4 regions of the Peribacillus sp. FSL H8-0477 genome follow, and region 4 is predicted to be linked to each of the others. Evidence: riboswitches for the same ligand, from Rfam matches in the RefSeq annotation. Region 4 holds a riboswitch; each other region holds the start of a gene.
The links. A riboswitch is a leader RNA that binds a small molecule or an ion and turns the genes downstream of it on or off. The one in region 4 is predicted to bind cobalamin.
Positions count from the first base shown of each region.

Region 1: it holds a riboswitch for cobalamin, as region 4 does, so the genes downstream of both, metE (5-methyltetrahydropteroyltriglutamate--homocysteine S-methyltransferase) here and MHI18_RS19345 (hypothetical protein) in region 4, are expected to answer to the same signal.
Region 2: it holds a riboswitch for cobalamin, as region 4 does, so the genes downstream of both, MHI18_RS10890 (ABC transporter substrate-binding protein) here and MHI18_RS19345 (hypothetical protein) in region 4, are expected to answer to the same signal.
Region 3: it holds a riboswitch for cobalamin, as region 4 does, so the genes downstream of both, MHI18_RS15320 (ribonucleoside-diphosphate reductase subunit alpha) here and MHI18_RS19345 (hypothetical protein) in region 4, are expected to answer to the same signal.

Region 1 is NZ_JBBODE010000002.1:641,974-645,562, forward strand. It holds gene metE (5-methyltetrahydropteroyltriglutamate--homocysteine S-methyltransferase) at 1-1,434, opposite strand, end outside; cobalamin riboswitch at 1,598-1,746, opposite strand; gene MHI18_RS14800 (ion channel) at 1,932-2,351, shown strand; gene bcp (thioredoxin-dependent thiol peroxidase) at 2,412-2,879, shown strand; gene MHI18_RS14810 (aminopeptidase) at 2,892-3,589, shown strand, end outside.
Region 2 is NZ_JBBODE010000001.1:2,167,681-2,171,269, forward strand. It holds gene MHI18_RS10885 (FecCD family ABC transporter permease) at 1-442, opposite strand, end outside; gene MHI18_RS10890 (ABC transporter substrate-binding protein) at 408-1,376, opposite strand; cobalamin riboswitch at 1,500-1,677, opposite strand; gene MHI18_RS10895 (GntR family transcriptional regulator) at 1,910-2,641, shown strand; gene gntK (gluconokinase) at 2,634-3,589, shown strand, end outside.
Region 3 is NZ_JBBODE010000002.1:730,149-733,737, reverse strand. It holds gene MHI18_RS15335 (SulP family inorganic anion transporter) at 1-74, shown strand, start outside; gene MHI18_RS15330 (hypothetical protein) at 144-290, shown strand; gene MHI18_RS15325 (manganese-dependent inorganic pyrophosphatase) at 331-1,260, opposite strand; cobalamin riboswitch at 1,577-1,756, shown strand; gene MHI18_RS15320 (ribonucleoside-diphosphate reductase subunit alpha) at 1,891-3,589, shown strand, end outside.
Region 4 is NZ_JBBODE010000002.1:1,566,416-1,570,004, reverse strand. It holds gene MHI18_RS19350 (ABC transporter substrate-binding protein) at 1-832, opposite strand, end outside; gene MHI18_RS19345 (hypothetical protein) at 873-1,376, opposite strand; cobalamin riboswitch at 1,569-1,788, opposite strand; gene MHI18_RS19340 (MBL fold metallo-hydrolase) at 1,843-2,667, opposite strand; gene MHI18_RS19335 (hypothetical protein) at 2,835-3,389, opposite strand; gene MHI18_RS19330 (DUF6946 family protein) at 3,427-3,589, opposite strand, start outside.

The DNA of each region.
Region 1 (3,589 bases), 920 kb from region 4:
ATCTTCTTGAATCTGTATCCAATTTTTGATTTCTTCGTTTATGAAAGATTCATATTCAGAAGCATTCCATTCATTTCGTTTAAAGTGGCTTCGAGCCTTCTTGACTTTGGCTGTCTGTGGAAAACTACCGATTGTCGTAGTAGGTAGAAGAGGAAGCTTAAAAATGGCTTGTTGCTTTTGGTACCGTTCTTTAAATGGGAGGTTCCTGCTGTAGCTTCTAGACTGTGCTGCTTCGGCTTGTTCCTGAACAACGAAATTATTTCTAGTCTCAGAATTTGCTAGTTTGGCTAAAGCGGCCTGCTGAGCGTCGAACTGAAGTCGGACAGAATTGATTCCTTCATTTAATCCTTTAGTAAGAAGGGAAATTTCTTGTAATTTTTGATCGGCAAAGGACATCGCTTCTTTGATTTCTGATGTAAGCAGGGTTTCGTTATCTGTTGTAACCGGAACATGCAGCAGACTGCTGGAAGGTTGAATCCAAAGGTTATCCTTAGAGACAAAGCGGCTGATAGTTGAAAGTAGATCGACTTTAGCTGGTAAATCAGCCCGCCAAATATTTTGACCATCAATCACACCAGCTCCGAGAATTTTATCTTTTGGGAAACCGAACTGTTTGAGACTTTGCAGATTACGTCCATTGTCATAGACAAAATCGAGTCCAATTCCTTGAACAGGGAGTTTAATCAACTCTTCATACCATTCAGCTCTATCAAAGTAGGTTTGCAGCAAGATATGTAAGGATGGGGCAGCTAGTTGTAATTGTTCATAGAGATAGGTAATTGTTTTCATTTCTTCTTTAGCAAGAGAGGTGACAAGAATCGGTTCATCGATTTGTATCCACTGTACCCCTTCCTGTTCAAGCTCCTGTAAAATTTGTTTATATAAAGGCAGGAGACGCAGAATAATGGACGGTAGGTCTTTTTTATTGTAGCCCTTGGACAGCTTAATAAAAGTATAAGGACCTATTAGAACCGGTTTTCCTTCGATACCCAGCTGTTTCTTTGCTTCCCGATAGGCAGCCAGAGGTTTGTTTTCCAACAGTTTGAGCTGACTGTTTTCGATTTCTGGAACAATATAGTGATAGTTTGTATTGAACCATTTTGTCATCTCCGCTGCCACTTCATTTTGATTACCCCTGGCCATTGAATAATAAATGGAAAGAGGTACTTTACCGCCTGTATAGTCAGAGTACCTTTTAGGGACAAGACCGAACATCACAGCTGTATCCAGCATTTGATCATATAGGGTAAAGTCGTTTACGGGTATCCACTCAATGCCGTGGTCTTTTTGTTTTTGTAGATTGGCTAGGCGGATTTCGGTCATTTTTTCTTGAAAGTCACTTTCTGTTAGGCTTCCTGCCCAATATGCTTCCAGTGCTTTTTTCCATTCTCGATTTTCTCCGATTCGCGGATATCCTAGATTTGAGCTTTTCATATTGTTCTCCTCCTATACGATATAAACCGACTTTTTCTATTTTAAAAACAAAAAAGGCATTCCCAGCTCTTTTAGAAAGAGTTAGAAATACCTAAAGAAAGGTATGCAGTTATACCTGTGTCTTCTCATTATCTAACACCTCCCTATCCTTCGTAGGTTAAAAACAGTGTTGTCGAAACAGGCAGGTAACCTGACTTAAGGAAATGTTAGTTAATTTCCAATTACAGTGGCGGGACCGTGCCGGAATTTACCGGACTTCCCTTTTAATCCTTTGATATGAGTATCAGAGGAACCTGTTTCCACATTATAAAATTATTAAAAAAGTTTGAAAATTTAAGTAATGATAGCATGAAATGATTTTACTGGTCAACCCAATCTGGGTGAATGGTGCTTACGGCGCATAGATGAAAAGTAATGACTGGAATTTTTTCTTTCATATAAAGAATGAATAGGTAGTAGACATAAGATATAGGACAGAATGGGAAAAGAGGAAGGACATGATTTTTTATTTATTAATGCTTGCCATTATTCTTTGTATGATTATGAGCGTCCGTACTTTGTTTTTATCTTCCATATATAAAAAAAGGTTATCACTAGAAACCCTGGCATGGGCTACGAATTTATATACCACTATCTTAATTGGCTTTGCAATGATTTATCTATTATTTGAATTGAGAAATCATATGGTGATTCTAGATGGAGGGCATCGTGTGGCAGGTGATTTCTTTCAACAGATGGAAACATCCTTTTATTTCAGTGCGATGACCATGTTTTCTGTAGGTTATGGTGATATCAGCCCTATTGGGATAGGAAGAATGATTGCTACTGTTCAGGCATTTATTGGATATACACTTCCAGTCGCATTTGTTATTCGTACAGTCATTGATTACGAGGAAAAGAATCGAAAAGACCTCTGATAGTTGTTTTTATCTAATGGATTCGGTAATCTTTACCTAGAAGAAAGAGGAGGATGTATGATGAGTTTACAAATTGGAGAGAAAGCTCCAGAATTTACATTGCACGCTAATAATGGACAAGAAGTATCGTTAACCGATTTTAAAGGAAAAAATATTATTCTCTATTTTTATCCAAAGGATATGACACCAGGCTGCACAACGGAAGCGTGTGATTTTCGTGATCAGCATGAAAAGTTTGAAGAATTAAATGCTGTGATCTTAGGTATCAGCCCAGATCCTATTTCCCGGCATGAAAAATTCATTGAAAAGCATGGCCTGCCGTTTTTATTACTTGCAGACGAAGATCATGAAGCGGCTGAACAATATGATGTGTGGAAATTAAAAAAGAATTTTGGTAAGGAATATATGGGAATTGAACGTTCAACATTTTTAATTAATAAAGAAGGAAACCTCGTAAAGGAATGGCGTAAGGTGAAAGTCCAAGGTCATGTAGAGGAAGCTTTGGAATATTTGAGGAAAGAGCAGTAAGCGGAGGGTATTATGAGAGATACTAGGCTTGTTAACTTAGCAAAAATGTTAATTCATCATTCAGTCAAGTTAAAAACAAAAGAGAGGGTCTTAATTCGCGGCCATTATAACGCTAAGCCGCTTATGAAGGAACTCATAGATGAGGTATACCAACTGGGAGCCTATCCGTATATAGAATTACTGGATGATGAACTGGATAAGCATTTGGCACTGGGCTATGAAAAAGAACAATTAGAGACAGCAGCGAAATGGGCTATGCAAAAATACCGAGATATTGATGCCGTTATTATTGCTTATGGTGAGGAAAATGATGCTGAAATGGCAGAAGTGCCTATGGATAAGCATAGACTCCGCGGCCAGGCAATGAAGGAATCGACCTTTTTCTACGTAAATAACCGTCGTTGGGTTCTTCTTAATTATCCAACTCGTGGTCTTGCACAAAAAGCGGGAATGAGCTTTAGCCGGTTCGAAGACTATTTACTAGATGTCAGTTCGGTTGATTATCAAAAAATGAACCAAGCTATGCAGCCGCTGAAAGAACTTATGGAGCGTACGGATAAAGTTCGGCTTGTAGCTCCTGAAACAGATATCCAGTTTTCAATTAAGGGAATCCCGGCCGTGGTCTGTTCAGGAGAAAATAACGTTCCGGACGGCGAAGTATTTACGGCTCCGATTAAAAATAGTGTTAATGGAGTAATTAGGTTTAATAC
Region 2 (3,589 bases), on a different contig from region 4:
CAAAAATGGTCGCAAATGAAAACGACACACTAAATACCGGAAGTGTAAACGGACCGATTATCGGCAAAGAGAAGGAGAAAAACAACACAATCACCGCGCCTAACGATGCTCCTGATGAAACACCGAGTGTATATGGGTCGGCTAATGGGTTTCGCAAAAGCCCCTGAAAAGCAGCCCCTGAAACAGCCAATGAGGCCCCGACAAGTCCAGCTAAAATAACCCGCGGTAAACGAATATTCATAACAATATTGGTATACATTTCATTCGTCTGTTCAATAGGGAAGTTCAGAATTTCTTTAGCAAGTATTTTCAGCAAATCCATGATTGGCACAGAAACCGCACCGATTGAAACTCCTGCAAGGAACGACGCTGTCAAAAAGGCGATTGCCAGCACGTAGATTACTTTTTTATTTAAATACGTCTGGATAGACCGCTTTGGCAAGTTCATCTACTCCCTCTGCCAGCCTTGGACCTGAACGAGTAACAAGATCTTCATCCACGTCAACCACCTGTTTTTCTTTAATAGCAGTGACTGCTTCCCAACCATTACGATTTAAAATATCGCTTGTTACATCATCTACATAACGGCCATACGTCGTAATAATGACATCCGGATCCTCTTCAATCATCGATTCCTCTTCCATCTTAGCCCAGCCCTCTTGATCGGCTGCGGCATTTTTCGCGTTGATCAGCTTCAGCATTTCATCCATGAAGGTGTTTTTTCCCGTCACATATATCTCTGGAGATCCGGAAACCTCCACTAAAACTTTCTTTTGTTCATGCGGTTTAATCTCTGCAGCTTTTTCTTCGATAGTACGTAACTTTGTCTTCATTTCATCAATAAGAACGTTTGCTTTATGATCGGCTCCTGTTGCCTTACCAAGCATCTCAATAGATGTATAGACATCCTCGAAGTTTGCTGCATCATTGATGACTACTACTGAAATACCTGAATCCTTCAGTTGTTGCAGACCTTCCTTCGCACTATTCAATGTGGACCCGTGGGCTAACACTAGATCAGGACTCAGGGAAATAATTTTTTCTATATTAAATTCAAGGTCTCCTATTTTCTCAATATCAGCGGTTTCTTTTGGATAATTATCATAATCTGAGACACCGACAATTTTTTCACCTAGATCCATAGCAAAGGCTATCTCAGTATTGCTTGGAATAAGTGAAACGATTTTTTGTGGTTCTTGTTCAATAGTAACCTGTTCACCCGTTGCATCCTTCAATGTCACAGGAAATACCGCTGTTTCACCTCTATCCATCTCTGAAGTGGACTGTTGCTGCTTCTCCTCTACTTCACTGCCGCAGCCTGTCAAGATCCCGATGACCAAAATACCTGCAAATAGCTTCATGCCTAATTTTCTCATTTTTTAAATCCTCCCAGTCTTTGCTGCACAAATAAAAAATCCCCAATATGAATTGGAGATTGTTGTATGGCCGATTATGACAAATAGAAAAAAGCCACACACCAACCTATCCTCGCAGGTATAAAAAGTGCACGAAAACAGGCAGGTCTCCTGGCTCATGGGTATTGCACACGACGCCTTCCCATAGGAACTACAGTGGCTATGCCGTTTACCCCATTTACAGTGGCGGGACCGCGTTGGAATGACACCAACTTCCCTTTTAAGTCTTTATAAAAAAGACACCTATTTCTTAACTTATATGATTTTTTTATGTATGTCGATTATACACTATAACCTGTATTTCGAACGGATTTCCTTTACTGAATAGTAAATTTCTTGTTAAAAACTGTCTTAACAGACTTAAATACGAATCCTATCTAATTTTACCTTATACATGTTCTGAATAGATAAATAAAACGCTTGCATTCTAAAATAGCTTGATTATAATACTTGTATACAAGTGTACTTGAATGAATAGCAAAGAAGGTGACATCATGTCTGAATCTACTAATTTTCTATACCCAGAAAAATGGCTGTTAAAGGCATCAGTGGGTGAGCGGATAACATGCGAGCTAAGAATGCGTATTATCGCCGGATTAATTGAAAGCGGTGCCATACTATCGGAAAATAAATTGGCAGCAGATTTTGCTGCGAGTCGTTCCCCTGTCCGAGATGCACTAAAAAAACTAGCATCTGAAAACATCATTCGTCTAGAAAGAATGGGTGCTGTCGTTATAGGTTTAACAGAAAAAGATATTAATGAAATTTACGATGTACGTCTCCTTATCGAATCGTTTGTATTTGAACGACTTGTCAGAATAGACACCGATGATTTAACCAAAGAACTAAGTAAAATTCTTGAAATGATGCACGTTGCTATAAAATATCGTGATGCGGACGAGTTTTCATATCAGGATCTATTATTCCATGAAACCATTATCCGATCAGTCAACCACTCCCATATCTTAATGATTTGGAACAATTTAAAACCCGTCATGGAAAGTTTTATTCTCTTGTCAATGCGGGGTCGTTTCCAGGAAACATACAATGACTTCACACGAATAATGGAAAATCATGCTCTTTATATTGAGGCTATTAAAGCAAAAGATCGCTCACTCATGATTAAGTCTTTACATAAGAATTTTGATGATGTTCAAGGAAAAGTAGACGATTTATGGATGTCACAGCAAATGCTAGCTAAAGGAGTTGGGCTCGATAATGACTGATTATATGGTAGGTATAGATATTGGTACAACGAGTACGAAAGCTGTCTTATTTAGTGAAAAAGGCGAAGTAATCCAGCAAGCAAATATCGGTTACCCCCTTCACACGCCGGATAGTTCCACAGCTGAACAAAACCCAGAAGAAATTTTCCAAGCTGTTTTGCAAGCCCTTTCAACGATTATGAAGCTTCACTCTAATAAGACGTTATCCTTTATTTCATTCAGTAGTGCTATGCATAGCGTCATAGCAATGGATGAACAGGACCAACCACTCACACCCTGTATTACTTGGGCAGATAACCGAAGCGAAGCATGGTCTCGTAAAATCAAAAATCAGTTGAATGGGCATGAGATTTATAAACGGACTGGAACACCTATTCATCCGATGTCACCATTGTCCAAAATCGCTTGGTTGGTAAATGAACTCCCTGAGATCGCCTCCAAAGCAACAAAATACATTGGCATTAAGGAATATATTTTTAAAAAGTTTTTTGATCAATATGTAGTCGATCATTCGCTGGCTTCTGCCACTGGCATGATGAATCTTAAAACACTGGATTGGGATGAAGAAGCGTTACAAATCGCAGGAATTACTCGATCCCAATTATCTGATCTTGTCCCAACAACTAAACTTTTCAGCGGCTGTAATCCTTCTCTAGCCAAAGAAATGGGAATAGATCCTCAAACACCTTTTGTGATTGGGGCAAGTGATGGCGTTCTTTCTAACTTAGGCGTCAATGCAATCGGAAAAGGCGAAATTGCAGTCACGATTGGGACAAGCGGCGCTATTCGTACCATTATTAATGAACCAAAAACAGATGAAAAAGGACGGATTTTTTGCTACGCCCTAACCGAAAAACATTGGGTAATTGGCGGTCCTGTAAATAATGGAGGAATGGTTCTGCGCTGGATTAGAGATGAATTTGCTTCTTCAGAAATCGAAACAGCCAA
Region 3 (3,589 bases), 840 kb from region 4:
ACAGGGCAAGCAGTGACTTAATTGAACGCCTCGCTATTTTTAATAAAGAGCTGCCTAAAGCCAGTAATTCCTAACCGTATAATCAAAGGAACCATTGCACATACTAATTCCCTCTACAGATAAATGTGAAGGAGGATTACTACTTGCAAGAGGAAAACGATTATACAGCCGCCAGTCTTTCTGAGGATTTAGTTAATGAAGTAAAGAGTTTTGAGGATAAGCTCGGTAAGCAGGTTAATAAAGATGTGATTGTGATTGCCTATGAAAAAGAAAAAAATGAAACAAATTAAAAAAACGAACGTATCGCTACTCAACGATACGTTCGTTTTTTTAGTTTGAAAGGATATTTGTCAACACAGGGACGATTTGTTTTTTACGTGAAACGACCCCTTTAAGAACAGCTAGGTTATTAAACAGTTCGACATCATATGCCTTTTCAACAGCGTCTGTCTTGCTGCCAAGTGCGAGCACTACTGAGTCATTAATCAGAATATCAGTAACAACAAATAGGAATAAATCAAGATTCCTTTCAAAAACAACTGCTGAGATGGCCGCTTCTAATTCTGTCTGCATAGCCATTACTTCGTTTGTATCAACAGCATTTACTTGGGCAATGACAACTTTCGCATCACCCATTGCAAATTCCTTTGCATCAAGGGTAATCAGCTGTTCAATTGTTTTTCCACTTAAATCAGCGCCTGCCTTAAGCATCTCTAAACCGTAGCTTTCAGCATCTACACCCGCAATTTCTGCCAGTTCAAATGCAGCGGCTGTATCTTGTTCAGTACAAGTTGGTGATTTAAATAGCAAGGAATCTGAGATGATTGCTGATAGCATTAATCCAGCAACTTCCTTTGGTATTTCAAGACTGTTTTCTTTATAAATCTTATTCAATATAGTAGCCGTACAACCAACAGGTTCTGCACGATAATATAAAGGGTCACTTGTTTCAAAGTTAGCAATACGGTGATGGTCGATTACTTCAAGAATTCGCACTTGATCAATATCATCTGCACTTTGCTGACGTTCGTTATGGTCAACAAGAATAACAGCATCTGCTTCGATAGCAACCTTTTCAACTAAACGAGGTGCGTCAAATTTAAATGTATCGAGCGCAAATTGTGTTTCTCCATTTACTTCTCCAAGACGAACCGGCTCTGCGTCCATACCTAATTGTTTTTTCAAATCAGCATATGCAATTGCTGAACAAATCGTATCTGTATCTGGATTTTTGTGTCCGAAAACGAGTACTTTTTCCACGTGAATGCTCCTTCAATTAAAAATATAGTTTACTTTTTATAAAGTGTTATGTTTATTTTATCACATTTTTTCACCGATTCATTCGAGAAATGATTCTAAGTACATTATGAGGAGTTTCCCAATCATTTCGTCCTTACCCATAATGACCTTAACGATTATAACAAGTTCAAATGGAGTTTAGCAATTGATTCCTTCCTCCTAAGAAATAAATTCCGAAGTTCAAATGAAAATGGTTGTATTTTTCTCAGAGATAGCTTACGATTATAGTAGCTCAAATCACAAGATATAGATTAATTTACTAAAAACATAACTATATATAGAAAACGCTAGATTAGGTGCCGGAAACGGCTGAAAAGGGAAACCGGTGTAATCCCGGTACTGTCCCCGCAACTGTAAGTGTGACGAAATGAGATGACCACTGTATCAATGAGATACGGGAAGGGCTCAAAGTAGGGTGATCACGAGTCAGGAGACCTGCCTAAACTTGCTTAAGTTTCTTGTTCTTCGGGGGTTGAGATGATGAAACGATGGTGTAATGCCTTCTTTCATGTTTCCTTACACTTATCGTTTAATCCGCTCACAATCCTTGAGCGGATTTTTTTATGTTTAAAAACTAGGAGGATTCATTTTATGACCCAAACAACAACCATAAATAACAACTCGCAGCAATTCACTATATTGTCCAAGCAATTTGAAGGACGTCTAGACATGAAATCATTCGAAACTAGGTTTCAAAAATGGCTGGACAGACAGTCTGATGCTAGTGAAGCAAAAGTATCAAGAAAGTTGATACAAATGGCCCTCGAGAAAGTCGATATCGATGCACCTGATTGGACGTTTGCTGCTGCCGCTCAGCTGCTTCATTCCATGTACAGAGAGTCTCGTGCTAACCGCGGTGAAAAGACTTCCTACGGTTCCTTTTACGGATTGCTTCAGCAGCTTTCCACCCCACAAATGGGTCAACGCTACTCTGTATATAAGCCCGAATTGTTAGCTTCATACTCTAAAGAAGAGATTGAGGAACTTGAATCAGCCATTGACCCTGAAAAAGACAAATTATTCTCTTATATCGGTCTGTATTTACTCAATGACCGTTATCTGGCTCGTCCAGAGAAAGACGCTGTTTACGAACTTCCTCAAGAACGGTTTATGATCATTGCGATGGAAATTATGCGCAACGAACCATCAATGCGAATTCAGCTTGTCAAAGAAGCCTATTGGGCCATGTCAAATCTCTATATGACCGTAGCCACCCCCACTCTTTCAAATGCAGGAAAATCGCATGGTCAATTGAGTTCTTGTTTCATAGATGCCATTGATGATTCGATTGACGGCATTTATATGGCAAACTATGATGCAGCAAAAGTGTCTAAATTCGGCGGTGGGGTCGGGCTATATGCAGGTAAAATACGTGCTCTGGGTTCTGATATTCGAGGTTTTGCTGGGAACAGCTCAGGTACTACACCTTGGATCCGTTTATTTAATCAAACAGCTGTTAGTGTTGATCAGCTTGGACAACGCAAAGGTGCCATTGCGATTTATCTTGATGTCTGGCACAAGGATATTTTAAGCTTCCTTGATTTAAAAACACAAAATGGTGATGACCGCTTGAAAGCTCATGATATTTTCACGGGTGTCTGCATCCCGGATTTATTTATGGAAGCTGTTCGTGACCGGTCTGATTGGTATCTCTTTGACCCGCATACCGTAAAAGAAACACTCGGGTTCTCTCTTGAAGATCATTTTGATGAAGTGAAAGGTCAAGGAAGCTTCCGCAAACAGTATGCAATAGCCGTTCAAGCTGCCGAAGATGGAACATTACCGCACTTTTCTTTTGAGAAAATCCCTGCCATTACAATCATGAAGAATATCATGATTTCACAATTAGAAGAAGGCGTCCCGTATATGTTCTACCGTGATGAAGTAAATCGAAAGAATCCAAATAAGCATAAAGGCATGATTTACTGCTCGAATTTATGTACGGAAATTGCCCAGAATTTAAGTCCTACTACGATTTCACAAGAGTACACAACTGAAGATGGAGATGTCGTCATCGTGAGGAAAAGCGGAGACTTTGTTGTGTGTAACCTTTCCTCAGTTAATTTACCTCGTGCAGTTGGTGACGATGTTCTTGAACGTCTTATCCCTATTCAAGTAAGAATGCTCGATAATGTCATTGACGTTAATAATCTTCCTGTCAAACAAGCGGAAATATCGAATAAGCGATACAGAGCAATCGGCTTAGGAACGTTCGGCTGGCATCATCTATTAGCCTCTAAAAACATCTACTGGGAATCCGATGAAGCCGTACAGCTAGCTGATTCCTTAT
Region 4 (3,589 bases):
ACTCCCATCCTTTTCGGGATTTTATTTCACCGACCGGATCTTCCATATAACCTACGGTTGTTGTGATAACTGCTGGATTACGCTTGATAACTTCTTCTTCAGATACACTTGGCCATCCTTCTTGATCGTCAAAGATATTCGCAATTCCCGCTTTTTCAAGAATTTCATTTTGAAATGTTCCATTCCCAGCTGTATATAATTCAGGTGATGGACTGATTTCAAAGTAGATAGCAGTTTTATTTACGTTTGCTACTTTGTCTGATACATCGGTAATCTTCTTTTTAATCGTTTTTATTAATTCACTGCCTTTTTCTTCTACATTCATGACTTGGGCTATTTGATTTATATCGCTGTATACCTCTTCAAAAGATGTAGCAGATTGAATAACGAATACTTTTATTCCAGCATCTTCAAGTGGTTTTAACGTATCCATGTCACCGATTGTATAGGCAATGACAACATCGGGTTTCAGGGCGATAATCTTTTCAGCATTGATCGTCATTGAATCAGATACACGTTCGATTTTTGCTGCTTCAGCTGGGTAATCATCAAATTCAGTAGCTCCAATCACTTTATCCCCGGCATCTAATGCAAATAGAATTTCGGTATTGCTTGGCTGAAGTGATACTACTTTTTCTGGAACTTTTTCAAACGTTACTTCTTTTCCCATATCATCTGTTATCGTATACGGTAACTCCTGATTGACTGCCGTTTCAGTGTTGGTTTCAGTCCCTTTATCTGATTTATTTTCAGTTTCTTCATTGCCGCAGCCTGCTAAAATAAAAAAGACCGAGAGAAGAAGTACAATTAACCATTTCGTGTTTTTCATCATTTTTCCCCACTTTTCTAAAGTTACTATTTCTCTGGAACATCTACATAGGTGTAACGTCATAGCAAATACTGATATGAGGGATTTCTTCTACACCATGCAATTTATTAACATAGACAGCCATAACAAAGAAAACATTGGCAAGCAAGTGGGTGTAATCAAAAAGAATCCTAGGAATTTTTTGTTCTGTGCTGACTTTATGGAGCGCACGAACTGATTTCTTTGCCTCACTGCGGCAAGTATGCAGGACGCAAGCCGCTGTTGTTCCTTGTGGAAGCACAAAGGTTTCAATGGATTCCTTGACTTGTTCGCGATAAAAATCGTACATCGTACTTAAGCGATTCAAGTCCTCCTGGGTAATACCAATGCGTCCGCGTACTGAGCCATTTAAGTTATACCCCATATCACATAAGTACAATAGATCATTGTATATAACAGATATGTCTTTTGTTAATGAAGCCGCTAAACCAATACGTGTAGTCAGTGAATCCGTCCTAATTTCAAAATCCACAGTGGAAATTGACTCACGCATGTATGGATAGCACATAAAACGAAAATCTTTCTTAGTCAAAATGAGTACCCTCCTTAATAGGTAAAAGTAATGAATAAACCGCTGTATTTTTAGCTAAAAAGCCACAACGAAAAGCCGGCCAAAGGATATTGGCCGGCATAACTTCCTATTTTAAACACGCAAAAAAGGAGGTATACGCCATACAATCCTCCTAACTTCCGAAGAGCAAAATACGATCAAAAAAGGGCAGGTCTCCTGGCTTGTGCATCATTTTACTCTAAGAACCTTCCCATTTATCTCTAATGAACAGCAGTTTCGTCCTCATTCATTAGAAAAACAGTGGTTTTCTCTTATTTCATTAGCACTTACAGTTGCGGAAACAGCTTCGGATTTACACCGAATTCCCTATTGCGCTGAACTATTCAGCACCCTTTTTCTGCGAGTTTATTCATTTACAGTTAGTATACCATATTCAGGATTTAATCACTGCTGTTTTCTCCATTTATGTCGTAAATAACGTTCCGTTTACTGCTTCTATATATCGTGATGCCGACTTTTGTACTCTATGCTTGGCCTCTTCTTTAATCACACGATTGAATGCGTCATATAATTTATCAAATTTGCATTCTCTTATTCTGCGTGAAATCCTTTCTACATTATTACTTGGAAGGGGAATAAAATTCGGATAACTGTACATAAAACTTACCCATTCCCGGTCAGCTACAACTCGAATAATATCCCCTGTTAATAAAACTCCCTTCTGACTATTTCCATTTTTCCATTCCAAAATTGTACCTCCCTTAAAATGACCTCCTATTCGCTGCAGGATGATACCCTCTTGCAATTCAAATGACTCACCAGACCAAAAAATGATATGTTCACTGGGTCTCGTCACCCATTCTCTATCATCTTCATGAATATAAATGGGGCTGTTAAAAGCTTCAGCCCACTCTACTTGACTAGAATAATAATGAGGATGAGATAAAGCTATCGCATCAATTCCACCTAAATCTTCAATATGTCTTATCGTCGTTTGGTCAAGATAGGTTATACAATCCCACAATAAATTAAACTGCTTCTCTTTTATCAGATAAGCCGTTTGTCCAATTCCAAAACCTGGATGAGTGTTTATGCTATATAAGTGTTCTTCTTCCACAAGAATTGTATTCTTATATGCACCCTCTTCGATCATCTTATCCAAGGTTGTCCAAGTCTGGCCTTTCGAACTAATATACTGTCTTTCCTCCCCGCAAATCATACATTCTTCAGGTACTTCATTAGAGCATTCATACTGAACCCCACAAGTCTCACAAATATAATGATTCAAACAAACCACAACCCCTTTTCCTAATAAATAACCAATAATTAAAATTAGTAAATATAACTATATTATACTATAATTTTACAATATTCTGCTTTATCTCCCATAAGAGAGCAAAAAAGAAGCCGAGTATCTCGGCTTCTTTTTCTCCTACTCACTGGGGCATGTTTGGTCTATCGATCATACCAAAATCCAGCAATATTAAATCCTCTCAATGTCTCTTCTTCTCCTTTATCATTCTCAAGTGTCAGGGAGCCTATAGCATAAAACAGCTTCCATTCAAAAAAGCGCCCCTTAATCTTAAGAATTTCCACTACTGTTTCTTGCCGACCATCAGGTGTTTTCTTAGATGTTATTTTTACACATTCGTAATCACGTATGCATTGGTAGCTATCTTTACTGCTGATATACTCCTTAAACGAATCATCTGTTGGCACACGAAAAACAGATAGTAGAAAAAGAATAAAAACGCCTAAAACGATCTTTTTAGCTATATTTAGCTGCCGTTCACTTACTAAAACTCCAATTACCGAATATAGAGTAATCCCATATAGCCATTCCAACTCAAAAATTTGTGCTCCAAAATAAGCAACTGTCCCTCCAAAACAAAGGTAGGGTAAAATCGAAGAAGATGGAGAAAGTTTCCCCCATTCCTTCCTAACATTGCTTCGTAGAAATAGATAATAAAAGCAGATGACTAAAATGATACTCATAATCAAATAGTCCAAAAATCACCCTCCCAATATTTTAGTCTTTTTATCTACTTCACTTCGGTTCTAATTTTTCCAAAAAACAGTGACGGTTCATTGGCTTCTTCATTTCCCACCGGCACCCGAATCCCTCCTTTAAATTTACAGGCTCATTAACTAGTGTGCTGATAAACAGGTTCAAATCAGCTGAATTTTTTTGCTGTTTTTTTGGATTTGTA